Regions from separate parts of the Streptomyces sp. NPDC053076 genome, predicted to be linked through region 4. Evidence: riboswitches for the same ligand, from Rfam matches in the RefSeq annotation. Region 4 holds a riboswitch; each other region holds the start of a gene.
The links. A riboswitch is a leader RNA that binds a small molecule or an ion and turns the genes downstream of it on or off. The one in region 4 is predicted to bind cyclic di-AMP.

Region 1 (6,869 bases), on a different contig from region 4:
GGGTCTGCACCTCGCTCAGCGAGAAGCGCTCCATCAGGCGTTCCTTGGCCTGGGCGGAGTTCTCGCTGGAGCGGATGATCCGGATGACCTCGTCGATGTCGACCAGCGCGGTCAGCAGGCCCTCGACCAGGTGCAGCCGGTCGCGCTTCTTGCCGCGGCGGAACTCGCTGCGGCGCCGGACCACGTCGAAGCGGTGGTCCAGGTAGACCTCCAGCAGCTCCTTCAGGCCCAGGGTGAGCGGCTGGCCGTCGACCAGGGCGACGTTGTTGATGCCGAAGGACTCCTCCATCGGGGTCAGCTTGTACAGCTGCTCCAGGACCGCCTCCGGCACGAAGCCGTTCTTGATCTCGATGACCAGGCGCAGGCCGTGCTCGCGGTCGGTGAGGTCCTTGACGTCGGCGATGCCCTGGATCTTCTTGGCGTTGACCAGGTCCTTGATCTTCGCGATGACCTTCTCGGGGCCGACCGCGAACGGCAGTTCCGTGACCACCAGGCCCTTGCGGCGGGCGGTGACGGTCTCGACCGTGACCGTCGCGCGCATCTTGAAGGTGCCGCGGCCGGTCGCGTACGCGTCCCGGATGCCGTCCAGGCCGACGACCCGGCCGCCGGTGGGCAGGTCCGGGCCCGGGACGTGCTTCATCAGCGCGTCCAGGTCGGCGTTCGGGTTCCGGATCAGGTGGCGGGCCGCGGCGATGACCTCGCGCAGGTTGTGCGGCGGCATGTTCGTCGCCATACCGACCGCGATGCCGGAGGAGCCGTTGACCAGCAGGTTCGGGAAGGCGGCGGGCAGCGCGACCGGCTCCTGCTCCTGGCCGTCGTAGTTCGGCGCGAAGTCGACCGTGTCCTCGTCGATCGACTCGGTCATCAGGCTCGCCGCCTCGGCCATCCGGCACTCGGTGTACCGCATGGCGGCCGGCGGGTCGTCGTTGCCGAGCGAGCCGAAGTTGCCGTGCCCGTCGACCAGCGGCACGCGCATGGAGAACGGCTGCGCCATGCGAACCAGGGCGTCGTAGATCGACGCGTCGCCGTGCGGGTGCAGCTTGCCCATCACCTCGCCGACCACACGCGCGCACTTCACGTACGAGCGTTCGGGGCGCAGGCCCATCTCGCTCATCTGGTACACGATCCGGCGGTGCACGGGCTTGAGGCCGTCACGGGCGTCCGGCAGGGCGCGCGAGTAGATGACCGAGTACGCGTACTCGAGGTAGGAGCCACGCATCTCGTCCACGACGTCGATGTCGAGGATCCTCTCCTCGAACGAATCGTCGGGCGGCGGGGTCTTCGTGCTGCGGCGGGCCATCGCTGCCGGCTCCTCCTGATCTGGTCGCGCGCCGAGGGGGCGCGCACCCCCCGGCTCGCTCTTGCTGAAGCGAATGACGGATCTGTCGCGGACCATTGTGGACCGCGGCACTGACAACCCGGGCCACGACCCGGTCTCCACGGGCCCGCCCCGCGCCCGGGGGCGTCCGCGGAGGGCCGGACGCAGGCTACGCGATCCGCTCTGGGCGTACGTCCTGCGGGAACTTCGCCGAGGCCCCGCACGCTTTGAATACAGTGGCAGGAACGGCAGGACAACCGCGGTTTCCACAACCGCCTCCGCTCGCGAAGGGACGTACATGCCCATGGGTCACACGACCACAGCCGAGGCAGGCTCCGGGGGCCTGACAGCGACCGAGCACCGCCTGGCCAACGGTCTGCGCGTGGTGCTCTCCGAGGACCACCTGACCCCGGTGGCGGCGGTCTGCCTCTGGTACGACGTCGGCTCCCGCCACGAGGTCAAGGGGCGTACCGGCCTGGCTCACCTTTTCGAGCACTTGATGTTCCAGGGCTCCGCGCAGGTCAAGGGCAACGGCCACTTCGAGCTGGTGCAGGGCGCCGGCGGCTCGCTGAACGGCACCACCAGCTTCGAGCGCACCAACTACTTCGAGACCATGCCCGCCCACCAGCTGGAGCTCGCCCTCTGGCTGGAGGCCGACCGCATGGGCTCCCTGCTGGCCGCGCTGGACGACGAGTCCATGGAGAACCAGCGGGACGTCGTCAAGAACGAGCGCCGCCAGCGCTACGACAACGTGCCGTACGGCACCGCCTTCGAGAAGCTGACCGCCCTGTCCTACCCGGAGGGCCACCCGTACCACCACACGCCGATCGGCTCGATGGCGGACCTGGACGCGGCCACCCTGGAGGACGCCCGCGAGTTCTTCCGCACCTACTACGCGCCGAACAACGCGGTGCTCTCCGTGGTCGGTGACATCGACCCCGCGCAGACCCTCGCCTGGATCGAGAAGTACTTCGGTTCGATCGCGTCCCACGACGGCAAGCCCGCCCCGCGCGACGGCTCCCTGCCGGAGGTCATCGGTGAGCAGAAGCGCGAGGTCGTCGTCGAGGAGGTCCCGGCGCGCGCCCTGATGGCCGCCTACCGGCTTCCGGAGGACGGCACGCGTGCGTGCGACGCGGCCGACCTCGCCCTGACCGTCCTGGGCGGCGGCGAGTCCTCCCGCCTGTACAACCGGCTGGTGCGCCGCGACCGTACGGCCGTCGCCGCCGGCTTCGGCCTGCTCCGGCTGGCCGGCGCGCCCTCCATGGGCTGGCTGGACGTGAAGACCTCCGGTGACGTCGAGGTGCCGGTCATCGAGACCGCCATCGACGAGGAGCTGGCCCGGTTCGCCGAGGAGGGCCCCACGCCCGAGGAGATGGAGCGCGCCCAGGCCCAGCTGGAGCGCGAGTGGCTGGACCGGCTGGGCACGGTGGCCGGCCGCGCCGACGAACTGTGCCGCTACGCCGTCCTGTTCGGCGACCCGCAGCTCGCCCTGACCGCCGTCAAGCGCGTCCTGGAGGTGACCCCGCAGGAGGTCCAGGAGGTCGCCAAGGCCCGCCTGCGGCCCGACAACCGCGCGGTCCTCGTCTACGAGCCGAAGTCCCCGGAGTCCGTCCCGGACGCCAAGGTCCCCGAGGACCCGGAGCGGGAAGCGACCGTAGAGGCCGGCAACGAGAACGACGAGGAGACGGCCAAGTGACCGAGCTCGCCACCATGGAGTTCCACCCCCAGCCGCAGCCCGGCGACGCCAAGCCCTGGGCGTTCCCGGCCCCCGAGCGCGCCACCCTCGACAACGGCCTGACCGTGCTGCGCTGCCACCGCCCCGGCCAGCAGGTCGTCGCGGTGGAGGTCCTGACGGACGCGCCCCTGGACGCCGAGCCGGCCGGTCTGGACGGCGTCGCCACGATCATGGCGCGGGCCTTCTCCGAGGGCACCGACAAGCACTCCGCCGAGGAGTTCGCCGCCGAACTGGAGCGCGCCGGCGCAACCCTGGACGCGCACGCCGACCACCCCGGAGTCCGGCTCAGCCTGGAGGTCCCGGCCTCCCGTCTGTCCAAGGGCCTCGGCCTGCTCGCCGACGCCCTGCGCGCGCCCGCCTTCGCCGAGAGCGAGGTCGAGCGGCTGGTGCGCAACCGGCTGGACGAGATTCCGCACGAGCTGGCCAACCCCTCCCGCCGGGCCGCCAAGGAGCTGTCCAGGGAACTGTTCCCGGCGGCCTCGCGCATGTCCCGCCCGCGCCAGGGCAGCGAGGAGACGGTCGAGAAGATCGACGCGGCGGCCGTGCGCGCCTTCTACGACCGCCATGTGCGGCCCGCCACCGCCACCGCGGTGGTCGTCGGTGACCTGACCGGCATCGACCTGGACGAGCTGCTCGGCGAGACCCTGGGCGCCTGGACCGGCACGCCGGGCGAGCCCCGGCCGGTGCCGCCGGTGACCGCCGACGACACCGGGCGCGTGGTCATCGTGGACCGGCCCGGTGCCGTCCAGACGCAGCTGCTCATCGGCCGCGTCGGCCCCGACCGGCACGACCGCGTGTGGCCCGCCCAGGTGCTCGGCACCTACTGCCTCGGCGGCACCCTCACCTCCCGCCTGGACCGCGTCCTGCGCGAGGAGAAGGGCTACACCTACGGCGTGCGGTCCTTCGGGCAGGTCCTGCGGTCCGCGCCGGACGGGACGGGCGCGGCGATGCTCGCCATCAGCGGCTCCGTCGACACGCCGAACACGGGCCCGGCGCTGGACGACCTGTGGAAGGTGCTGCGCACCCTCGCGGCGGACGGCCTGACCGACGCCGAGCGGGATGTCGCCGTGCAGAACCTCGTGGGTGTGGCGCCGCTGAAGTACGAGACCGCGGCGGCCGTCGCGAGCACGCTGGCCGACCAGGTCGAGCAGCACCTGCCCGACGACTTCCAGGCGACGCTGTACCGGCAGCTGGCCGCCACGGGCACGGTGGAGGCCACCGCGGCCGTCGTGAACGCCTTCCCGGTGGACCGTCTGGTGACCGTCCTCGTCGGCGACGCCGCCCAGATCAAGGCGCCGGTCGAGGCCCTCGGCATCGGCGAAGTGACCGTGGTGGCGGCCGAGTAACGGCCCGCGCGCGGAAGGGGCCCTGCCGACCTACGGGTCGTCAGGGCCCCTGCTGTTCCACTCTTTCTCCCAGATGCCCGTTTTAGGGCGGAGGTTGCCTGTCTGACCTGTGGGATGCGCTACAAAAACCGGTATCCGTTTGAGGATTGAAAGCACGCCCCCGTAGCTTCGTCCAGGCTGTTCGTCAGGCAGTGCGCCGCGCCCGCGGCACCGGACAGTCATCGCCGAGTCCCCGTACGGCGCGAGCCAGGGGAGCCGGGGACCCACCGTCCCTGGGGTGAATCGGGCGCCCGCGCGGCAGCGAGGGGGCCCGTAGGAGACCTTCCTGCTCCGAACCCGTCAGCTAACCCGGTAGGCGAGAGGGAAGGAAAGGACCAGCCACTTCATGGCGTTCATGTGCGCCACCGGGAAGCACCGCAAGCCCGGCCGGGTCAAGCGGACCACCGCTCAGGCGGCCGGTATCGCGGCCCTCACCACCACCGGTGTGATCGGCACCCTCGCCGCCTCCCCGGCGCTCGCCGCCGAGAACCCCGGCGAGCAGACCGGCCTCATTCCCGTCCTCGCCGCGACCGATGACGTCGCCGAGCAGATCGACGCGCAGGCCGCCGCGCAGCAGCAGGCCGCCGACCAGAAGGCGGCCGAGAAGGCCGCGGCGAAGGCGGCCGCCAAGCGGGCCGAGGAGATACGCGCGGCCAAGGCCCGCGCCGCCCGAGAGGCGGAGCGCAAGCGGCTGAACGCCTTCGTCGCCCCCATCGCGCACTCCTACGTCTCCACGGGCTACCAGGCCAGCAGCTCCCTGTGGTCCTCCGGCTCGCACACCGGCATCGACTTCCACGCGGCCAGCGGCACGACCGTCCACGCGGTGGGCTCCGGCACGGTCGTCTCCACGGGCTGGGGCGGCGCGTACGGCAACCAGATCGTGATCCGGATGGCCGACGGCATGTACACCCAGTACGGCCATCTGTCCTCCATCGGGGTCACGGTGGGCCAGAAGGTCGTCCCGGGCCAGCAGATCGGCCTGTCCGGCGCCACCGGCAACGTCACCGGCCCGCACCTCCACTTCGAGGCGCGCACCGGTACCGAGTACGGCTCCGACGTCGACCCCGTCGCCTACCTCCGCCAGCACGGCGTGAACGTCTGACGCGTACCGCACGGTCATCGATAGCCCCGGCTCACCGAGCCGGGGCTATCGCCGTTTTTCGCGGTGTCCGCCGTACTCCCTGTCCAAAATATATCCATGGATTAGGGCCTGCCATCGGAAATTCCGGCTCATTGGAATAGAGTCGCGGAACAGGCGTCCATCGTGGCGTTTCACGGGGATTTAAGGCGGAGGTCGGTCATGCGTATTCCGGCGCACACGGTGTGCACCGCGGTCCGGGACGACATCGTCGCCGGCGTGTACAAGCGCGGCAGCCGCCTCACCGAGGAAGTCCTGGCCCGCCGCTACGGCGTCTCGCGCGTCCCCGTGCGGGAGGCGCTGCGCACGCTGGAGGCCGAGGGCTTCGTGGTGACGCGCCGGCACGCGGGCGCGTGCGTGGCCGAGCCGACGGAGCAGGAGGCCGCCGACGTGCTGGAGATGCGGACGCTCCTGGAGCCGCTGGGCGCCGCGCGGGCCGCCCAGCGGCGCACCGAGGCCCATCTGAAGGTGCTGCGCGGCCTGGTCCGGCTGGGGCAGGAGCGGGCCAGGAGGGGCAACAGCGACGATCTGCGCTCGCTGGACGGCTGGTTCCACGAGACGCTCGTCCAGGCGTCCGGCAGCCCGTCGTTGACCGCGATGCTGACTCAGTTGCGCCACAAGATCGCCTGGATGTACGCGGTGGAGCCGCCGCTGAGCCCGGCGGATTCCTGGGCGGAGCACGGCGCGATCGTGGATGCCGTGGCGCGCGGGGACGGCGAACGCGCGCGGGCGCTCACGGCGCTGCACGCGGAGCGCGCGGCGGGTGCGCACCGGCTGCGCCTTTCCGGTGCCGTGGAGCGTGTGAGGACCTCGCAACACGCCGTAAACATGTCGGGCCCGCGGCTTTAACACGGGCGCCGTATACAAAGATGAGTTAATCGGTGAGGGCGTGTTTTTCGCTGTCCTTTTTCCGCGCCCTGAATTCCGGGTCGCGGTCTTCTGGATGCCCGCGGTGAATTCGGGTGCCCCCCTCGAAAACGCGGAAGCCGCGCCGCCCGGTACGGAACGGCGCGGCTTCCCGGTCCTGCTCAGACGGTCTCGGGCAGCTCTTCCAGGCCCTCGGAGACCAGCTTGGCCAGACGGTCGAGGGCGGCGTCCGCGCCCTCGGTGTCGGAGGCGAGGACGATCTCCTCGCCGCCCTGGGCGCCCAGGCCCAGGACGGCCAGCATGGAGGCCGCGTTGACGGGGTTGCCCCCGGCCTTGGCGATCGTCACCGGGACGCCTGCGGCCGTGGCGGCTCGGACGAAGATGGAGGCGGGGCGGGCGTGGAGGCCCTCGGCCCAGCCGACGTTG
Region 2 (6,869 bases), on a different contig from region 4:
TCGCCCGCCATGTCCTGCCCGAGTTCACCGAGCGCACCGGAGCCGCCGTGCGCACCCTCGATCCGTACGCGAAGCTCTTCGAGGACCGGATCGTCTTCCTCGGCAGCCCGGTCGACAACGCGGCGGCGAGCGACGTGACGGCCCAGCTCATGTACCTCGAACACGCCGCCCCGGACCAGGACATCACCCTGTACCTCAACTCGCCGGGCGGCTCCTTCGAGGCCATGGCGGCGATCTACGACACGATGCAGTACGTCAGTTGCGACGTGGCGACCTACTGCCTGGGGCAGGCCGCGGCCTCGGCCGCGGTGCTGCTCGCGGCCGGCGCCCCGGGCAAGCGGTTCACGCTGCCCGGCGCCCGGATCGTGATGGAACAGCCCTCGCTGCCGGAGCCGGTGCGCGGCCAGCCCAGCGACCTCCTCATCCAGGCCGAAGAGTTGTCCCGGGTCCGCGGGACGCTGGAGGAGATGCTCGTCCGGCACACGGGGCGCACGGCCGAGCAGGTCCACGAGGATCTGGAGCGTGACCTGGTCCTGGACGCCTCCGGGGCGCTCGCGTACGGACTTGTGGACGGCATCGTGCCCAGCCGCCGGGACACGCCCGGCGCACCGGACGCGAGGTGAGCCACCCATGCTGCCGGAACTTCCACCGCTGCCCGCCCTGACCCGCGCCGAGGGCGAGCTGGTCGACCGTTACCTGGAGGCGATCGACCTGCTGGGGCGCATCAACCCCGCCAGGCACGGTGACACCTACGCCGGACTGCGTGCGGCCCAGGCCCTGGTGCGCAAGGCGGCAGAGCTGCGGGACGCGCTCGCGCTGATGCACCGGCGGGGCGAGACGGAGCTGCACGGGGACACGCTGGCACGGGCGCTGCGGGTGCTGGACGGTGAACGCCGCGCCGCTCGCGTCGCGCTCCCGACCGACGGCGTGGGCTGAGGCGGACATCCGGCGGGACCGTCGGAACCCGCGCGTCGACACGCGTCGTTCGGACCGGACTTGAAACGGCCCGAACGACGTACCGCCGACCGGTGGACATCCTGATCGTTTTCCGGGGCTCCCGAGTTGCGCAACGCGCGGGTTCGTGTGTCGCCGGACGACCCCTTTCCCCAGGTCCGGGGCTACGTCCGGGAATTGACGGAAGCTCGAACAGAGCAGTGTCCACCCGAACGGGCGAGTGGTGAGTAACGCCACAAATCCACGGTTCCGTTGGGATTTTCTGACAGTCGTGCGTCAAGATCCCTGTCTGACGACAAGCCCCCGCCACCGCGGCGGGGCGATCCGGGCGGACGCCGAGTCCTGCCGCCGCCCGGATGACCGGTCGACAGGAGTGGATCGGCAGGAGTGGAGGACCCAGGCAAGGCGGGTCACCGGAACGGATGTCCGTCTGTTCGACACAGACGGAACGGACGCTCCCAGCGACCCTTGGGGTGAAGCCGTGGCAACGCGGCCGGGCAACTTCGCCAGCCCGAATCCGACAGGTCATCCTTCACAGGCGGCTGACGAAGGGTTGCGCATGACTGCGCTCAATCGTGTCCCGTCGCTGATGGCCCGGGCCGGCACGGCCTCGGCTCTCACCCTCGCCGCCGTGGGCGGCTCGATCGCGGTGCCCGGCCTCGCCACCGACGCCTCCGCCGCGACCATCGCGACGAAAGCACTCAAGGTCGCGGCCTCCAAGAAGGGTGCCCCGTACAGCTGGGGCGCCAGCGGACCGCGCAGGTTCGACTGCTCGGGGCTGACGCTCTACTCGTTCAAGAAGGCGGGCAAGAAGCTGCCGCGGACCGCCGCCCAGCAGTACAACAAGACCCACCATGTCTCCTCCCGCAGCCGCAAGGCCGGCGACCTGGTGTTCTTCCACTCGGGTTCCAGCGTGTACCACGTCGGCATCTACGCCGGCCACGGCAAGATCTGGCACGCCCCGAGGACCGGGGACGTGGTCAGGCTCCAGAAGATCTGGACGAAGAGCGTGTGGTACGGCCGGGTGAGCTGACCCGCCGCGAGGCCAGGAGCGGCTCCAGCAGCCGGGCCGCTCCCAGCGCCGCCGGCGCCGCTCCGGCGCCCGCCTGGAGCCCACGGGCGGCCCCCCGGGGGCGTGCTGCCGCTGGACACTTCTCGACCGCCGGAGGCCCTCCGCTGCCGCCGGCGGTCGAGCGCGTTCCGCCGGGCGCGTCGCGACGTACGGCTGTCGGTCGCGGACCACGACCCGCCGTTCAGGTCACCGCGGCACCCGGGGCTACTGCTCCTGCGGTCGTCCCGCTGGGACCGGTGCCGCCGGGAGCGCCCAGGGGAGTTCGATGGAGACCGTCTTGCCGCCCTCACGGGTGGGGCGGATGCGGAGTCTGCCGCCGCACTCCGCCGTGAGGCAGCGGATGATGACCATGCCGCGCCCGTTGTCCTGCTGGACGGCGGCGGGCAGTCTCTTGGGGAAGCGGGGATGGCTGTCCGTGACGCCGATGCGCAGGTGTTCGTCATGGTGCAGCGCGATGTCGACCGTGAAGGTGGGTGACTGACCGAAGGTGTGCTGTACGGCGTTCGTGGCGAGTTCGGAGACGATGAGGCGGACGGTGTCGGCCGCTTCCGTGTCCGACGGCAGGCCCCACTCCACCAGGGTGCCCACGACGTAGGAGCGGGCGGCGGAGACCGAGGCGGGATCGCTCGGCAGGGTGACGGATGCTTCCAGATGGTCTGCCATGGCGACGTCGTCCCTTTCCCGCGGGACCGCGGTCCGACATACGGCGGAGGGTTCGAGTACGGTCCCGGACTGGTGCTTGCCCGCCAGACTGCCATCACCGGGCCGACACGGGGTGCGATCCACCAAGATATGCATATATCTGTCGCTCGAAGCGGTGAACTCTGCGACGCGAGACCGTATTTGGTCGGCCCATAAGGAGTAAGGAAGAGCCTATGCAGAACGGTCCGGCAGTGCGGCGTCGCAAACTGGGCGCCGAACTGCGCACGCTGCGTACCGGCGCCGGGCTCACGAGCGGTGAGGCGGCCCGGCTGGTCGGCTGGCACCAGTCGAAGGTGAGCCGCATCGAGACCGGCGCCAGTGGTGTGAAACCGGCCGATCTGCGGTTACTGCTCGACGCCTACGGGGTGCGGGACAGACATCTGCGCGAGTTGCTGCTGATGCTGTCGGGGTCGGACGACACCGGCGGCCGGCACCGCTGGTGGCACGCCTATCGCGGGGTGCTGCCGCCGACCTACCGCGACTTCATCAGCCTGGAGTCGCAGGCGAGCGCGATGCGCACCCTGGAGACCACGGTCGTGCCCGGCCTGCTGCAGACCCCCGAGTACGCCCGCGCGGTGACCCGGGCGGCGGTGAAGGACCTCGACGAGGACCGGCTGGACACGCTGGTGGAGGTGCGTCTGGCCAGGCAGGACGTACTGCGTTCGAACCCGCCGCTGGTGCTGAGCGCCGTGCTGGACGAGGCGGTGCTGCGCCGCGAGGTCGGCGGTCCCGGGGTGATGGCCCGGCAGCTGGAGCGGCTGATGGAGGCCGCCCGCCTGCCCCAGGTGCGGCTCCAGGTGTTGCCCTTCGCGGCGGGAGCCCATGTCGGCCTCACCGGGCCTTTCGTTATTTTCTCATTTCCGAGCACTTCTGATCTGGACGTAGTTGTTGTCGACCAGTTGACGAGTAGCCTCTACCTGGAACGGAAAGAAGACCTGATGACCTACTCCGAGGCCTTCAGCACTCTTCAGTTCCATGCCCTTTCCCCCCAGGAATCGTTGGACTACATCGCCGGGATAGGTGACGGCGCGTAAGGAGGCACCATGTCAGCTCTGCCTCGGAACGTCCCTGCCAGTATCGATCTGAAACACGTGCGCTGGCTGCGCAGCAGCTACAGCACGGGAGCCAACAACTGCGTGGAGACGGCCCGGCCGCACTCCGGACCCGCGGCCGGGCTGCTCGCCGTGCGCGACTCGAAGCTCCCCACCGGACCCGCGCTGCTCTTCTCCCCCGCCAGCTGGGCGGGCTTCGTCACCACGCTCTGATCGAAATCGATCAAATTCTCTGCACACTCGTGCGACACACGGCCGTGTCACGCCGACTCATGGTCGCGTTTCGCCGATGACTCGTACAGCGCGTTCGATCTCGGCCCCGGTGAGGTCCGCGCGGGCGGTCAGCCTCAGCCGTGAGATGCCGTCGGGCACGGAGGGAGGACGGAAGCAGCCCACGGCCAGGCCCGCCGTCCGGCAGTCGGCCGCCCAGCGCACCGCCTGCTCCGGGGAGGGTGCCCGCACGGAGACCACCGCGGCGTCCGGACGTACCGCCTCCAGACCCGCGGCGGTCAGCCGCGCGTGCAGGTCCGCGGCCACCTCCCGGGCGCGCGCCGCCCGTTCCGGCTCGCGCTGGAGCAGCCGCAGCGCCGCCAGCGCGGCACCTGCCGCCGCCGGTGCCAGACCCGTGTCGAAGATGAACGTCCGGGCCGCGTTGACCAGGTGGTCGATCACCCCGGCCGGACCGAGCACCACCCCGCCCTGGCTGCCCAGCGACTTGGACAGGGTGGCGGTGACCACCACGTCGTCGGCGCCCGCGAGCCCGGCCGCGTGCGGCGCGCCCCGGCCGCCGTCGCCCAGCACCCCGAGCCCGTGGGCGTCGTCCACCACCAGTCCCGCGCCGTGCTCCCGGCACGCCGCGGCCAGCGCGGTCAGCGGCGCCCGGTCCCCGTCCACGGAGAACACCGTGTCGGAGACGACGATCGCCGCCCCCTCGTGCGTGCCGAGCGCCTTGCGCACGGCCTCCGGGTCGGCGTGCCCGACCACCTGCGTCCCGCCCCGGGCGAGCCGGCAGCCGTCGATGAGGGAGGCGTGGTTGCCCGCGTCGGACACGATCAGCGAGCCGTGCGGGCCGAGCGCGGTGACCGCGGCCAGGTTGGCGGCGTACCCGGAGGAGAACACCAGGGCCGCCTCGAAGCCGCAGAACGCGGCCAGTTCCCGCTCCAGCTCGACGTGCAGCCCGGTGGTGCCCGTGACCAGCCGGGAGCCGGTGGAGCCGCCGCCCCACGTCCGCGCGGCCTCGGCCGCTCCCCCGGTGACCTCGGGATGGCGGGCCAGGCCCAGGTAGTCGTTGCTCGCCAGGTCCAGCAGCGGCGAGTCGGCGGGGCGTGGACGCAGGGTCCGTACGAGTCCGGCGCGGCGGCGCGCCTCGGCCTGCTCGTCGATCCACCCGAACGCCATGGGTCCTCCGGTGCTTTTGTAGGTAGCGGACAGACCCTAGCGGTACGACCAGCCACCCAGTGTGTGGCAATACCCACACGGTGAACCGCCTCTGTTGTGCGAAGTCTCCTTGGCCCGGGACGGTCCCGTAGGACAGGATCGGACCTCATGGACCTGCTGAACACGCTGGTGGACAAGGGGCTTCGGCGCGAGCTGCCGACCCGCGAGGAAGCGCTCGCCGTGCTGGCCACCTCCGATGACGATCTGCTCGACGTGGTGGCCGCGGCCGGAAAGGTGCGCCGGCACTGGTTCGGGCGACGGGTGAAACTCAACTATCTGGTCAACCTCAAGTCCGGTCTGTGCCCGGAGGACTGCTCCTACTGCTCCCAGCGGCTCGGCTCCAAGGCCGACATCCTGAAGTACACCTGGCTCAAGCCGGACGAGGCGTCCGAGGCCGCCGCCGCGGGCCTCGCGGGTGGCGCCAAGCGGGTCTGCCTGGTGGCCAGCGGGCGCGGTCCGACGGACCGGGACGTGGACCGGGTCTCGCAGACCATCAAGACCATCAAGGAGCAGAACGAGGGCGTCGAGGTCTGCGCGTGCCTCGGCCTGCTCTCCGACGGCCAGGCCGAGCGGCTGCGCGAGGCCGGCGCCGACGCCTACAACCACAACCTCAACACCTCCGAGTCCACGTACGAGGACATCACCACCACCCACACGTACGCCGACCGGGTGGACACGGTGCACAAGGCGCACGCGGCCGGTCTGTCCGCCTGCTCGGGTCTCATCGCGGGCATGGGCGAGACCGACGAGGACCTCGTCGACGTCGTGTTCTCGCTGCGTGAGCTGGACCCGGACTCGGTGCCGGTGAACTTCCTGATCCCGTTCGAGGGCACCCCGCTGGCCAAGGAGTGGAACCTCACCCCGCAGCGCTGCCTGCGGATCCTGGCGATGGTCCGGTTCGTCTGCCCGGACGTGGAGGTCCGCATCGCCGGCGGTCGTGAGGTCCACCTGCGCACCATGCAGCCGCTGGCGCTGCACCTGGCCAATTCGATCTTCCTCGGTGACTACCTGACCAGCGAGGGCCAGGCCGGCAAGGCCGACCTGGAGATGATCGCGGACGCCGGCTTCGAGGTGGAGGGCGCCGACCAGGTGACGCTTCCGGAGCACCGCGCCGGGGAGACGGGCGGCTGCGGGTCGCACGCGAGCACCGGCTGTGGCTCGCAGGCCGACGCGGGCTGCGGGTCGCACGCCGACGCGGGCTGCGGCTCGCACGAGGGCGGCGGCGTGTGCGGTTCGGCGGCCGTCGCTCCGAGCGCCGCCACGGCGGCCGTTCCCCCGGGCGCCGGCACGGCCACCGTTCCCGCGGCCGGTGAGGCGCGCACCGATCTCGTCGCCGTACGCCGCCGGGGCGCCGGAACGGATCTCGCCCCCAATGCCTGACCTCGGGGTGCCGGAGCTGCTGGAACTGGACCGGCGCCATGTGTGGCATCCGTACGGCCCGATGCCCGGGCAGGTGGAACCGCTCGTCGTGGAGGCGGCGAGCGGCGTCCGGCTGCGGCTGGCGGACGGCTCCGGTGAGCTGGTCGACGGCATGTCGTCGTGGTGGTCGGCCATCCACGGCTACAACCACCCGGTCCTCAACGAGGCCGCGCGCGGGCAGCTGGGCCGGATGAGCCATGTGATGTTCGGCGGGCTCACGCACGAGCCGGCCG
Region 3 (6,869 bases), on a different contig from region 4:
CGGGGTGTGGCTCAGGAGCCCGCGGGCGGCGTCGACGGGCAGGGCGAACGGCGCAGCCAGGGGACACCGTCGGCGCCGGAGCGGGCGTCGTCGTCGCCCTGGAGGCCGCGCGCGATCCCCGTGCAGATCTCCGCCAGCTGCCCCACCTGTTCCGGGGTGATCCGGTCGAACAGCAGGGCGCGGACCGTCTCGACGTGCCCGGGTGCCGTACGCTCCAGTACGGCCGTCCCCTCGTCGGTCAGCACCGCGACCGAGCCGCGCTTGTCCTGGTCGCAGTTCTCCCGGCGCACCAGGCCGTCCCGTTCCAGCCGGGTCACCGCGTACGTCAGCCGGCTGCGGGTGATCTTCAGCGTCTCGGCGAGATCGGTCATGCGCAGTCGCCGGCCGGGTGCGTCGGAGAGGTTGGCCAGCACCGAGTAGAACAGGTGCGGCATGCCGCCCTCCTGCTGGAGCTGCCGGTCGATCGCGTCCTCCAGGAGGCGGGAGGCGGCGATGTAGGCGCGCCAGGCGCGCTGCTCCTCGGGGCTGAGCCAGCGGGTCGTCATGCCGCCAGTGTAGGTTTGTTTCAAACTTGAACCAAGCGGTCCGTCTGTCCACCGTCCGCCTCCGGAAGAGAGGGCGTCGATGCCCCTGCCGTACGTGCTGCTGTCCGCCGCCGTCTCCCTCGACGGCTACCTGGACGACACCGGCCCCGAACGGCTCCTGCTGTCCAGCCCGGCCGACTTCGACCGGGTCGACGAGGTACGGGCCTCCGTCGACGCCATCCTCGTCGGCGCCGGCACGATCCGCGCCGACAACCCCCGCCTGCTGGTCAACTCCGCCCGGCGGCGCGCGGCCCGCGGCGCGACGGGCCGGCCGGAGTACCCGCTGAAGGTCACCGTCACCGGCTCCGGCGACCTCGACCCGGACGCCAACTTCTGGCACACCGGCGGCGAGAAGCTCGTCTACACCACCGACGAGGGCGCGGAACGGGCCGCCCGTCTCCTCGGCCGCACCGCGGACGTCGTCCCGCTCGGCCGCGCCCTGGACTGGCGGGCACTGCTGGAGCATCTGCACGACGTGCGCGGAGTCGGGCGCCTGATGGTCGAGGGCGGCGGCACGGTCCACACCCAGCTCCTCCAGCAGGGCCTGGCCGACGAACTCCAGCTGGTCCTCGCCCCGCTGTTCGTCGGGGACCCGGCGGCCCCGCGGCTGTTCGGGACCGGCGGCTACCAGGGCGGGCGCCTGCGCCTGCTCGACACCCGCCGGATCGAGGACGTCGTCCTCATGCGCTACGCACCCACCGCCCCCGGCACCGGCCCGGTCCCCACCGCGGCCGACCGCCACTGGCTGCGTGCCGCCTGTGAACTCGCGGCCCTGTGTCCGCCCTCGGAGACGGCGTTCAGCGTCGGCGCGGTGGTGGTCGCCGCCGACGGCACGGAGCTGGCCCGTGCCCACTCGCGTGAGGGCACCGACCCGGTGGCCCACGCGGAGGAGGCGGCGCTCGCGAAGACCGACGCCGCCGACCCGCGGCTGCCCGGCGCCACGGTCTACAGCAGCCTGGAGCCCTGCGCCCGCCGCGCCTCCCGGCCGGCTCCCTGCGCCGAGCTGATCCTGCGGGCCGGGGTGCGGCGGGTGGTCACCGCCTGGCGCGAACCCGACACGTTCGTCACCGGCGCCGACGGCACGGGTCTCCTGACCGCCGCGGGCGCCCGGGTCGTCGTACTCCCGGAGCTGGAGGGTCTCGCCAAGGCGCCGAACGCGCACCTGCCGGGCTGAGTGCCACCGGTCGGCGACGGTTTCCGTGCGTGACCGCCGGGTCGTCGTGGTCGGTCGCGCACGGTCGCCGTGCCCCTTCGGGGGCGCTGTCGCGCGCCGAAAACACTCAGGGCCCGGAATCCGATGGATTCCGGGCCCTGAGTGTTCAGTAGCGGGGACAGGATTTGAACCTGCGACCTCTGGGTTATGAGCCCAGCGAGCTACCGAGCTGCTCCACCCCGCGTCGTTGTGTCACCAGCATACGTCATCCCTGGGGTGCTTTGCACACGCTTCCCGTCCCGCCTGCCGACCGTCACCCAAGGTGACCGGGCGACCGCCGTGCGGTGACGACTGAGTCACCATCAAAACTGCCAGTGACTACTGAACGCTTCTGGCCCTTAGGTCAACTCGCCCGGTTTGACGGGTTACTGGGCGATAACTCCGTCGCCGAGAACGTTAATGATCAAGTCGAACAGCTTGGAAAGTGACTGGCAGGTCTATTAACGTTCGATAACGCAGCGCGGTCGTCCCAGCCGTCACAAGAGACGGCTCCGTGCGCACGCGCCGAATCCCGCGAGGGAACCGGGGAACCACCACTTTGGGGTGAATCACGCGGATATCGCCGTGAACTCATGGGAGTCCACGATCGGTATACGCGCGTAGGAGACCTTCCTGCTCCGAACCCGTCAGCTAACCCGGTAGGCGGAGGAAGGAAAGGAGCACGCCCGCGTGGCGTCCAACCGGTCTGTCCCCGAAGCCCCGTCCATACCGGCACAGCGCGAGACCGAGACCTTCGGGTACGGCGCCTACCGCGCCGAGGAGGGGCCCTGGGAGGAGTGGAACCCCACTGAGGACTCCGTCACCCCGGTCCGCGGCCGGCACCGCGTCGCCAAGCAGCGCGGCGGCTTCGCGCGCAGCTCCACCGTCCTCGGCGTCGGCGTCATCGCCGCGGTCGGCGCGGGCGGCATGGCCAGCGCCAACACCGGCAAGCCGCCGGTCTCCATCTCCATGCCGGACCTGCCCTCCGTCGGCTCCCTCTTCGACGACGGCTCCGCGGACCCCCAGCCGGCGCAGGCCACCGCGACGCTGAGCAGCGTCGGCGTGTCCTCCGCCGAGGGCGAGGACTCCACGGACGCGGGCGAGGTGCTGCGCAGCCGGATCATGGCCCAGGCCGAGCAGCAGCAGGGCCAGGCCGAGACCAAGGCCACCGCCGTCGCGCTCGCCGCCGCCGAGAAGCGGAGCGCCGAGGCCGCCGCCAAGGCCGAGAAGGAGGCCGCCGCCAAGGCCGCCGAGGCCAAGGAGAAGGCGGAGGCGGACGCCAAGAAGGCGGCCGAGGAGAAGCGGCTGGCCGAGCTGGCCAAGCAGTACACGCTGCCGACCTCCTCCTACACGATCACCTCGACGTTCGGCCAGGCCGGCTCGATGTGGTCCTCCGGCTACCACACCGGTCTGGACTTCGCCGCCCCCACCGGCTCCCTGATCAAGGCCGTCCACAGCGGCACGATCACCGAGGCGGGCTACGCCGGCTCCTACGGCTACCGCACGATCCTCACCCTGGACGACGGCACCGAGCTGTGGTTCTGCCACCAGTCCTCGATCAACGTCTCCGTCGGCCAGAAGGTCTCCACCGGTCAGGTCATCGGCCGCGTCGGCGCCACCGGCAACGTCACCGGACCGCACCTGCACCTGGAGGTCCACCCCGGCGGTCAGGCCACCGGGATCGACCCGATGGCGTGGCTGCGGGACAAGGGCGTCAACCCCTGACGGGCCGCCCTCAGCGGGAAGCCTCGCGGGCGTCGTGGCGGGACGCCTTCGCGGGAACTCGGCGCCGGCGGGGCGGGATGCGATCGTCCCCCGCCGGTGTTGGCATGACGTATGACGTCACTTCGTAAACTCGGCTCTTCCGACCTCGAGGTCTTCCCGCTCTCGCTCGGTGGCAACGTCTTCGGCTGGACCGCCGACGAGCAGACCTCCTTCGCCGTCCTCGACGCCTACACGGCGGCCGGCGGCAACTTCATCGACACCGCCGACTCCTACTCCGCCTGGATCGAGGGCAACCAGGGCGGCGAATCCGAGACGATCATCGGCAAGTGGGTCACGGCGCGCGGCAACCGATCCGATGTCGTCATCGCGACCAAGGTCAGCCAGCATCCGCAGTTCCAGGGGCTGTCCGCCGCCAACCTCAAGGCCGCCGCCGACGCCTCCCTGCGCCGCCTGGGCACCGATTACATCGACCTCTACTACACCCATTTCGACCAGCCCGAGGTGCCGGTCGAGGAGATCGTCGGCGCGCTGGACGAGCTGGTGAAGGCCGGCAAGGTCCGGCACATCGGCGCCTCCAACATCACCGCCGAGCGCCTTCAGGCGTCCCTCGACTTCTCCGACCGCGAGGGCCTCGCCCGCTATGTCGCCCTCCAGCCGCACTACAACCTGGTCTCCCGCGACACCTACGAGGGCCCGCTCCAGGACCTCGCCGCCCGCGCGGGCCTGTCCGCCGTCCCGTACTTCGCGCTCGCCTCGGGCTTCCTCACCGGCAAGTACCGGCCCGGCACGACCGTCGACAGCGCCCGCGCCGACGGGGCCCGCAAGCACGCGGAGTCCGAGCGCGGCCAGAAGGTCCTGACGGCCCTGGACGAGATCGCCGCGGCCCACGACGCCCCGGTCGCCACGGTCGCCCTGGCCTGGCTGGCCGCCCAGCCGACGGTCACCGCGCCGATCGCCTCGGCGAGGACGGTGGAACAGCTTCCGGCGCTGCTGGGCGTGGCGGACCTGAGGCTGACCGAGCCCGAGGTGGCCAGGCTGACGGAGGCATCGGCCTAGACACCGGCCCGCGCCTCCCGGGACCGGGGCCCGCGGCGACCTCTCCGTCGCGACGGTGCCCGACCACGACGGGCGGTTCCGGGGTGCCGGGCTGGCCCGGCGCCCACTGGGGACCGGCGGTGCCCGACGACGGGCGGTTCCGGGGGTACCGGGCTGTCCTGCCGTCCGCCCGGGACGGCTACGAGCGGTACGGGTTGTACGGGGCGTACGGCGCCGCCGGGTAGCCGTACGCCGGCCAGTGCGCCGTGGGTCCCGGCCCCGCGTACACCGGCCGGGCCGGGGTGGCCGTCCTCGCCGCGTACTCCAGGGCCGGACGGGCCGCGTCCCTCCGTTTCCACAGCTCGTCCAGCAGCTCCCGCTCCCGTACGACGAAGTCGGTCCCCGCCTTCCCCTTGCGCCCCCGCTGCCGCAGGAACGCCAGCGAGGTGGCGTATCCCTCGTACCGCGCCACCTCCCGTGCCGCCGTGCGGCCGTGGTGGTGCCGGGCGTAGTCCCGGGCCATCCGTCGCGCCCGCATCGACCCGAGCGCGAACGGCTCGGCCGGCCCCAGCCACCCGGCCAGCACGTACGCGGGCAGTTCCGCCCGCACGATCCGCAGCTCGCGCTGCCGGGTCCAGACAGCGAGCCATGTCAGCAGCGCGAACGCGGGCACCATGAAGGCGGCGTAGACGGCGAAGAAGCCGTACTCGCCGAAGGTGGCGGAGCCGTTCCACAAGGCGTGCATGCCCATCGCGAGCAGCAGTCCGCCGACCGGCAGCAGGAAGCGCCGGATGTGCTGCCGCTCGGCGGACAGCGCGGCGACACCGAAGCCGATGCCGGTGAGGACGGTGAACAGGGGGTGCGCGAACGGGGACATCACGATGCGCACGAAGAAGGTGGCGGCGGTGACGGAGGCGATGCCGCGGTCGCCGGTGAGCTGGTCGGTTCCGAAGGCCGTACCGAGGTAGAGGATGTTCTCGGTGAACGCGAAGCCGGTGGCGGTGACCCCCGCTATCACCACCCCGTCCACGATCCCGGTGAAGTGACGCCTGCGGAAGAGGAACACCAGCAGCACGGCGGCGGCCTTGGCGGACTCCTCCACGATCGGCGCTATCACCGTGGCGCCGAGCGTGTCCGCACTGGCCGGATCCGCGGTGGAGGTGGCGATCCACTTGGTCGCGAAGCTGTTGGCCACGATCGCTATCAGCGCCGCCGCGCAGGCCCCCCAGGCGAAGGAGAAGACCAGGTTCCGCCAGGGTCCCGGCTCCACCCGGTCCAGCCACCGGAACGCGGCTATCAGCCAGGGCACCGGCAGCACGGCCAGCCCGAGCCCGACCAGGAAACCCTCCGTGCCGGTCTGCCGCCGCACCAGCGCGAGGATGACCAGACCGGACAGCGCCAGCAGTGAGGTCAGCGCGCCGTACCGCACCCACCTGCGCTGCCACCAGTGCGGGTGGCGGAGCGCACCGTCGCCGGGGCTCGGGGTGTACGTCGGAAACGGAGGACTGGTGGCCACGGCATCGACCCTAACGGTGACGGCGCGAGGGGCTGATCGGTCTATCGGTTTTGGCTGTGCGGCGCGCGCCGGAACAGCAGGTCGTTCACCACATGACCCTTGTCCAGTCCCTGTCCCTCGAAACGGGTCAGCGGCCGGAACTCCGGACGTGGCGCGTAACCGCCGCCCGCCTGGGTGTTCTCGAAACCGGGGTGCGCGGTGAGCACGTCCAGCATCTGCTCGGCGTACGGCTCCCAGTCGGTCGCGCAGTGCAGGATCGCGCCGGGCTTCAGCCGGGTCGCGGCGAGGCTCAGGAACTCGGGCTGGATCAGCCGTCGCTTGTGGTGCCGCTTCTTGGGCCACGGGTCGGGGAAGTAGACGCGCAGTCCGTCCAGCGAGTCCGGGCGGAGCATCTCCCGGAGCAGGATGATCGCGTCGCCGTTGCCCACCCTGACGTTGGACAGGCCGTTCCGGTCGGCCAGGTTGAGCAGGTTGCCCTGGCCGGGGGTGTGCACATCGACGGCCAGGATGTTGGTGTCCGGGTCGCCCGCGGCCATCGTCGCGGTGGCCTCGCCCATCCCGAACCCGATCTCCAGGACCACGGGCCGGTCGTTGCCGAACAGCTCGCCGAGGTCGATCACCTGCTGCCCGTCGATGTCCAGCCCCCACTTGGGCCACAGCCGCTGCAACGCGTCCGCCTGCCCGGCCGTCACCCGGCTGCGCCGAGGCTGGAAGCTGCGGATCCGCCGCTCGAAGTGCGACCCGGCGGGATCGGCCCTGGGCCCGTCCGGGAAGCGCGGCTCCCCCTTGGCCCGGGTGTGCCGGAAGGAGTCACCGG
Region 4 (6,869 bases):
GCTGGACGGCCGCGAGGAGTACCCCGTCGAGGGCGGCCCCCGCTTCGTCCGCCCCGCCCTGTCCGTACGCACCGAGGAGCGGCGCGGCACCGAGTGGCGCTTCGTGTCGTACGAGACGGAGGACGAGGAACTGCGGCTGCGCTTCACCGACGACGGCCTGGCGATCGTCCTGCACCACCAGATGCGCGGTGACGTCGTCGAGCGCTGGGTGACCGTCGAGAACGGCGGGCACGCGCGCGTGGAGCTGCTGCGGGCCGACGCGGCCACCTGGACCCTGCCCGACCGCGAGGGCTGGCGGCTGTCCCAGCTGCACGGCCGCTGGGCCGCCGAGTCCAGACTCACCACCGCCCCCCTCACCTACGGCGAGAAGATCATCGGCAGCCGCCGCGGGCACACGGGCCACCAGCATCTGCCCTGGGTCGCCCTCGACACCGACGCCACCGAGGAGCGCGGCGAGGTCTACGGCTGCGCGCTCGGCTGGTCCGGCTCCTGGCGCATCGCGGTGGCCCAACTCCCGGACGCGCGCGTGCAGATCACCGGCGGCGCCGGATACGACGACTCGGGCCTGCTGTGCCTCGATCCCGGGGAGTCGTACACCACTCCGGTCTTCGCGGGCCTGTGGAGCGACGACGGCTTCGGTGGCGCGAGCCGCACCTGGCACGCCTACCAGCGCGCTCACGTCATCCCGGACGCCGGGCAGGACCGGCCCGTGCTGTTCAACTCCTGGGAGGCCACGAACTTCGACATCTCCGAGGAGCAGCAGGCCGCCCTCGCCCGGCGGGCCGCGGAGATCGGCGTCGAGCTGTTCGTGGTGGACGACGGCTGGTTCGGCGCGCGCACCAGCGACCGCGCCGGACTCGGCGACTGGACGCCCAACCCCGACCGCTTCCCGCGCGGCCTCACGTCCCTCGCCGACCGGGTGCACGGCCTGGGCATGGGATTCGGCATCTGGGTCGAGCCCGAGATGGTCAACCCGGACAGCGACCTGTACCGGGCCCACCCCGACTGGGTGCAGTACCAACCGGGGCGGAAGCGGACGGAACTGCGCAATCAGCTCGTGCTCAACCTCGCGCGCGAGGACGTCCAGGAGTACCTGTGGGAGCGGCTGGACACGCTGCTGGCCGGCGCCCCGATCGACTACGTGAAGTGGGACTTCAACCGCTGCTTCACCGACGCCGGCTGGCCCGGGGAGGCGTACCCGCAGCGCCTGTGGGTGGACCACGTCCACGCCCTGTACGCCCTGCTGGACCGGCTGCGGGCGGCGCACCCAGGGGTCGCCTTCGAGTCGTGCTCGGGTGGCGGCGGCCGGATCGACCTCGGCGTGCTCGGCCGCACCGACCAGGTGTGGACCTCCGACAACACCGACCCGCTGGACCGGCTCGCCGTCCAGCACGGCTTCACCCAGATCCATCCCGCGCGCGTGATGGCCGCCTGGGTCACCGACAGCCCCAACACCCAGCTCAACGGGCGGGTCAGCTCGCTGCGCTTCCGGTTCGTCAGCGCCATGGCGGGCGTGCTCGGGGTCGGCGGCGACCTGACGGTGTGGAGCGCGGAGGAGCTGGCCGAGGCGCGCCGATGGGTGGAGCTGTACAAGGAGATCCGCCCGGTCGTCCAGCGCGGCGACCTGTACCGGCTGCGACCCCCGACGGGCGGTCTGAGCGCCGTCCAGTACGTCCTGGGGGAGGAGGCGGTCGTCCTCGCCTGGCTCCAGGCGCAGAGCTACGGCGAGCCGGTACCGGCGGTGCGGCTGCGCGGACTCGACCCGACAGCATCGTACGAATGCCGCGAAACGGGCGAAGTGCACCGAGGTGCAGTGTTGCTGCACCACGGCTTGCGCATGGAACTCAAGGGTGACCTGGATGCGACGATTGTCAGACTGCATCGCATCTGATCTCTCCGTCCGAAATGGGATCCTTCATTGCAACTCGCCATGGAATGGGGGGTCCCGCGGGAGAGGTGCGTGAGGAGCGTCATATCCGTGACCGTGCGTCGCTCGTCATGTACACGTAATAACGCTGCCGAAAAGGCGAATTGCAGGGTGACGGGCCCAGGAATTCACTCTGGGTGACCGCCAGCTCCCGTATCCGATCACCCGGAACCCCGACGACGGGAACCAGCTGCTTGTTCCCGTGCGTCTCGCTCGCTTACGTTCGCCACCAATCCGGACGGAACGCCGAATCCTGCCGCCGCCCGGAGTCCCCACACACTTGACCCGCGTCGGCAGGAGCGGGGGACCCACCAGGTACGACTGCCTGTCCCGGTCTCCGCGACAGGCTAGGGGTGCAGCCGTGCCGCGCACGGCCGGGCAGCTCCAGCCCGAACCCGACAGCTGACCTCGCAGGCGCCGGAGAGGAATCGCGCCATGCCCGCCAAGGGTAAGCACCGCCGCCCCAAGACCCCGCGTTTTTCCCGCTCCATCGCCGTCGCCGGAACCGGTGGCGCCGCCCTGGCCCTCCCGCTTCTCGGAGCCACCGGAGCGCACGCCGCCACCCCCGCGCAGTCGCTTTCCGGAAAGACCGTGCTGACCCTTCCGGGAACGGCGAAGAAGACCGCCGCGCAGCCCGAGTCGGGAGTGCGCGGCTACACCGTACGCAGCGGCGACTGCCTCGCGACGATCGCCGAGGAGCAGCACGTCAGCGGCGGCTGGCAGCGGCTCTACGACGACAACCGCCAGGCCGTCGGCGCCGACCCGTCGCTCATCCACCCGGGTCTGAAGCTCACCCTCGGCAAGAAGGCCGCGCCGGCCCGCACCGAGTCCGCCGCCCCGCGGCACACCTCCGCCGCCCCGCAGCACTCCTCGGCCGCCCCGAAGCCCTCCCGGCCGGCCACCTCCCGGGCCGCCCGGACGTCCCCGGCGTCCCCGGGAACCGGGTCCGGTCCCGCGCAGTCCACCTCCACCGGCTACACCCTCCCGGTGACCGGTGCCACCATCGGCACCGGCTACCACGTGGCCGGCAGCATGTGGTCCAGCGGCTACCACACGGGCGTCGACTTCGTCGTGCCCACCGGCACCCCCGTCAAGGCCGTCGCCGCGGGCACGGTCGTCTCCGCCGGCTGGGGCGGCGCGTACGGCAACCAGGTCGTCATCAAGCTGAACGACGGCCACTACGCCCAGTACGCCCACCTGTCGCAGCTCTCCGTCTCGGCCGGCCAGGCCGTCACCGCGGGCCTGCAGATCGGCCTGTCCGGTGCCACCGGCAACGTGACGGGTCCGCACCTGCACTTCGAGATCCGCACCACGCCGGACTACGGCTCCGACCTCGACCCCGTCGGCTATCTCCGCGAGCACGGCGTCGCCGTCGGCTGACGACCGGCGCCCTGCGCACCACCTGCCTGACACGCTGCCGAAGGCCGGACCCGCGATCCCCGGGTCCGGCCTTCGGTGTGCCCGTCTCCAACAGCCCCGCGAGCGACGGTATTCCTGATATCGCAAACTCTTTACGAGTGGCCCATCTCACCGTTCGTCAACCTCGGCCTACGGTCGCGTAAGTCACATCCGAAGGTGAATCATGGTCCGACGTGGCAGACGATTCGAAGAGTGACAACAGATCAGTGATCGGGTCGTACGTGGCGGTGGGGGACAGCTTCACCGAGGGCGTCGGCGACCCCGGGCCCGACGGGGCGTTCGTGGGCTGGGCCGACCGGTTCGCGGTGTTGCTGGCCGACCGGCGCCCCGAGGGCGACTTCCGGTACACCAACCTCGCCGTGCGCGGGAAGTTGCTGGACCAGATCGTGGCCGACCAGCTCCCGCAGGCCGTGGACATGGCCCCGGACCTGGTCTCCTTCTGCGCGGGCGGCAACGACATCATCCGCCCGGGCACCGATCCGGACGAGGTGGCCGAGCGCTTCGAACGCGCCGTGGCCCAACTGGCCGAGGCCGCCGGCACCGTGCTGGTGACGACCGGGTTCGACACCCGCGGCGTCCCCTTGCTCAAGCATCTGCGGGGCAAGATCGCCACCTACAACGGGCATGTCCGGGCCATCGCCGACCGGTACGGCTGTCCCGTCCTGGACCTGTGGTCCCTGAAGTCCGTGCAGGACCGCAGGGCTTGGGACAGCGACCGGCTGCACCTCTCGCCCGAGGGGCACACGCGCGTGGCGCTGCGGGCCGGACAGGCCCTCGGTCTGGAGATCCCGGCCGACCCGGAACAGCCGTGGCCGCCGCTGCCGCCCCGGGGCACCCTGGACATCCGCCGTGACGACGTCCAGTGGGCGCGCGAGTACCTCGTCCCCTGGATCGGGCGCCGGCTGCGCGGAGAGTCCTCCGGCGACCATGTGACCGCCAAGGGCGCGCTGTCGCCGGACGACATCAAGACGTGGATCGCCTCCGTGGCCTGACACCGCCGACCACACCCCGGACCGCCTGCGCACGCGGTCCGGGGTGGCGCGCACAAGCTGTTCCGGGCGGCTCGCACTGGCCGGTTGCGACCGGCTCGTTCAAGCGGCTGCGGATCGCCTGGGCCTCGTACCAGCGGTTCGAAGTGGCGCACACGAGCGGTCGGGGTAGCTCAAGCGGTGCGGGGTGGCTCACGCACGCGGTCCGGGGTGGCTCGCGGAAGCGGTTCCGGGCGGCTCGTGCGCGCGTTCACCGCTCCCGTTCGGTCAACGCCGCCAGGTCCAGGCCCAGTTCCCGGGCGAGGGCGTCGTCCACCCACTCCTGCGCCCGGGACCGCGCGACCGCGCCCGGGTACGACGTCAGCTGCACAGCCAGCCCGTCCAGCAGCGCGGTCAGCCGAAGCGCCGCACCGACAGGATCCGCGCACACGAACTCGCCGGCCGCCACGCCCTCGGCGAGGACCTCCGTGAGCGCGGCCTTCCACTGCCTGTCCAGGTCCCGGGTGACCTCCCGCAGGGCCGGCTCGCGCAGGGCCACCGCCCAGCCCTCGATCCACAACCGCCACCCCTTCGCCTGGCCGGTCGGCGCGTACCAGCGCACCGCCGCCCGCAGTCGGCGCAGCGCGGTGGTCCGCCGGCCGAGCAGCTTGCGCAGGTGCGCGAGGTCGCCCTCGGCCGCGTAGGTGAACGCGGCGGCGACCAGCTTCTCCTTCGTGGAGAAGTGGTACAGCACCAGCGCGTTGCTCACCCCGAGGCTCGCGGCCACGTCGGCGATCCTGACCGCCGCCACGCCCCGCGCCTCGATCTGCTCGATGGCGGCCCGCAGCAGTTCCTCCTGCCGCTCCGCCACGCTCAACCGCACTCTTGCCACGCGGTCACACTAGTCGTTCACCCGGTGCCGCCGAAGCCGTCGGATCCCTCAGCGGTACCAGCCGAACCGTTCCGCGATCACCGGCAGCCGTTCGGTCACCAGGGCGTGGGCCGCCGCCCGCGGGGTCGTCCCGTCGGTCTCGGCGCGGTCGAGCATCAGGCCGACCAGGGCGCGCATCGAGCGGCGGATGTACGCGAACGCCTCGTCGGCGTCCGCGCCGATGTCGCCGAACAGGGTCCACCACCACCAGGCGTTCGTCCCGGAGTTGACCACCACGTCCGGCAGCACCGTCACCCCGCGCGCGGCCAGCGGCGCCTCCGCCTCGGGCACGACCGGCATGTTGGCGGCCTCCACGATCCAGCGAGCCCGGACGCGCTCCTGGTTCGCGCTGTCGACCGCGTACGACACGGCGGCCGGTACCAGCACCTCCGCCTCCGTGGACAGCCATGCGTCGCCCGGCAGTTCCCGGTCGTCCGGGCGCAGCGCGCCGCGGTCGACAGCGCCGTAGCCGTCCCGCGCCGCCAGCAGCGCCTCCACGTCGAGCCCCGCCGGATTGGCGATCGTGCCCTTGAGGTCGGCGACGGCCACCACCGTCAGACCCGCGCGCGCGAGGAAGCGCGCGGTGGCCCCGCCCATGGTGCCCAGTCCCTGCACGGCGACCCGCGTGCCCGCGTACGGCACCGCCGCCCGGTCCAGGGCCGCCAGCACCGACTCGGCGACCCCGCAGCCGCCGGCCAGCTCGTCCAGGCCGATGCCGTCCACCTCCACCGCGAAGGCGGCCGCGAGTCTTTGCCGGGCCGCCGACTCGTCGTCCAGCAGCGGATACACCGCCTGGATGGAGGAGACCAGGCCCGCCTCGGCCGCCGCGCGGTCCACCAGGTCCTGGCTGAGGCCCAGGTCCTCGCCGGTGGTCCAGCAGCTCTCGATGTACGGCGCCATGGCGCGCAGGTAGCGGACGAGGAGCCCGTACGCGCGTGGGTCCCGCGGATCGCAGTCGATGCCGCCCTTCGCGCCGCCGAGGGGGATGTAGCGGCCCTCGGGGTCGTAGTGCAGGGCCTCCTTCATCGTCATGCCGCGGGCCAGACCCGCCACCTCCTCCAGCGTGCAGCCCGGCCGCATCCGCAGTCCGCCGCTGGCCACCCCCCGCACCAGCCGGTCCACGACCAGGAAGCCCTGGCGGCCGGTGACGTGATCGGTCCAGACGAGCGAGATCAGGGGGGTGGTCATGGGGTCTCCGATGGGGGCGGGAGCGGATACCGAAGGGAGCGGGGCTGACGTCGAAGGAGCGGGGACGGACGGCGGAGGAGCGGGGCCGGGTGGCGCAGGAGCGGGGGCGGGTTGCGAGGGGAATCATGGCGGATGCCGAGGGAACGAAGGCGGCACCGACGGGGACGACGGCCGACGCTACTGAACGGTGAGTCAGTGTCCGGAGGCGGTCGGACCCCTGTCAACGCGCTGAACGGATCTTCAGTATCCGCGGAGCGCACCCTGCCGTGCCCGGACCGTCGGAGGGGCCGACCATAATGGAGGGCCTCACCCACTCCACCGGGAGGTACCGTGACCGGTTTGCGTTCTTCGAGCTCCGGGCTGCGCGCGCTGCGGCCCGCCGCTTTCGGCGCGGACCCGGGCGGTGAGCGCCTGGCACGCATCCGCCGCTCGCCGC

Region 1: another riboswitch for cyclic di-AMP. It lies ahead of ACIGYR_RS35115 (M23 family metallopeptidase); the one in region 4 lies ahead of ACIGYR_RS02985 (peptidoglycan DD-metalloendopeptidase family protein).
Region 2: another riboswitch for cyclic di-AMP. It lies ahead of ACIGYR_RS30160 (C40 family peptidase); the one in region 4 lies ahead of ACIGYR_RS02985 (peptidoglycan DD-metalloendopeptidase family protein).
Region 3: another riboswitch for cyclic di-AMP. It lies ahead of ACIGYR_RS26340 (M23 family metallopeptidase); the one in region 4 lies ahead of ACIGYR_RS02985 (peptidoglycan DD-metalloendopeptidase family protein).

What each region holds. Positions count from the first base shown of each region.
Region 1 covers NZ_JBITZL010000012.1:126,069-132,937, forward strand. The annotation lists gene ACIGYR_RS35100 (DNA topoisomerase (ATP-hydrolyzing) subunit A) at 1-1,300, opposite strand, end outside; gene ACIGYR_RS35105 (M16 family metallopeptidase) at 1,617-3,014, shown strand; gene ACIGYR_RS35110 (M16 family metallopeptidase) at 3,011-4,399, shown strand; cyclic di-AMP (ydaO/yuaA leader) riboswitch at 4,612-4,772, shown strand; gene ACIGYR_RS35115 (M23 family metallopeptidase) at 4,785-5,540, shown strand; gene ACIGYR_RS35120 (GntR family transcriptional regulator) at 5,739-6,425, shown strand; gene ACIGYR_RS35125 (HPr family phosphocarrier protein) at 6,605-6,869, opposite strand, start outside.
Region 2 covers NZ_JBITZL010000008.1:346,332-353,200, forward strand. The annotation lists gene ACIGYR_RS30150 (ATP-dependent Clp protease proteolytic subunit) at 1-623, shown strand, start outside; gene ACIGYR_RS30155 (hypothetical protein) at 631-936, shown strand; cyclic di-AMP (ydaO/yuaA leader) riboswitch at 1,278-1,510, shown strand; gene ACIGYR_RS30160 (C40 family peptidase) at 1,514-1,987, shown strand; gene ACIGYR_RS30165 (ATP-binding protein) at 2,231-2,689, opposite strand; gene ACIGYR_RS30170 (helix-turn-helix domain-containing protein) at 2,902-3,762, shown strand; gene ACIGYR_RS30175 (DUF397 domain-containing protein) at 3,772-3,993, shown strand; gene ACIGYR_RS30180 (8-amino-7-oxononanoate synthase) at 4,051-5,178, opposite strand; gene bioB (biotin synthase BioB) at 5,326-6,597, shown strand; gene ACIGYR_RS30190 (adenosylmethionine--8-amino-7-oxononanoate transaminase) at 6,590-6,869, shown strand, end outside.
Region 3 covers NZ_JBITZL010000007.1:18,547-25,415, reverse strand. The annotation lists gene ACIGYR_RS26355 (MarR family winged helix-turn-helix transcriptional regulator) at 12-545, opposite strand; gene ACIGYR_RS26350 (dihydrofolate reductase family protein) at 625-1,758, shown strand; tRNA gene ACIGYR_RS26345 (tRNA-Met) at 1,908-1,981, opposite strand; cyclic di-AMP (ydaO/yuaA leader) riboswitch at 2,290-2,459, shown strand; gene ACIGYR_RS26340 (M23 family metallopeptidase) at 2,467-3,501, shown strand; gene ACIGYR_RS26335 (aldo/keto reductase) at 3,613-4,557, shown strand; gene ACIGYR_RS26330 (PrsW family intramembrane metalloprotease) at 4,736-6,052, opposite strand; gene trmB (tRNA (guanosine(46)-N7)-methyltransferase TrmB) at 6,094-6,869, opposite strand, start outside.
Region 4 covers NZ_JBITZL010000001.1:693,777-700,645, forward strand. The annotation lists gene ACIGYR_RS02980 (alpha-galactosidase) at 1-1,891, shown strand, start outside; cyclic di-AMP (ydaO/yuaA leader) riboswitch at 2,195-2,357, shown strand; gene ACIGYR_RS02985 (peptidoglycan DD-metalloendopeptidase family protein) at 2,363-3,307, shown strand; gene ACIGYR_RS02990 (SGNH/GDSL hydrolase family protein) at 3,553-4,338, shown strand; gene ACIGYR_RS02995 (TetR/AcrR family transcriptional regulator) at 4,586-5,206, opposite strand; gene ACIGYR_RS03000 (Glu/Leu/Phe/Val dehydrogenase dimerization domain-containing protein) at 5,255-6,433, opposite strand; gene ACIGYR_RS03005 (MBL fold metallo-hydrolase) at 6,764-6,869, shown strand, end outside.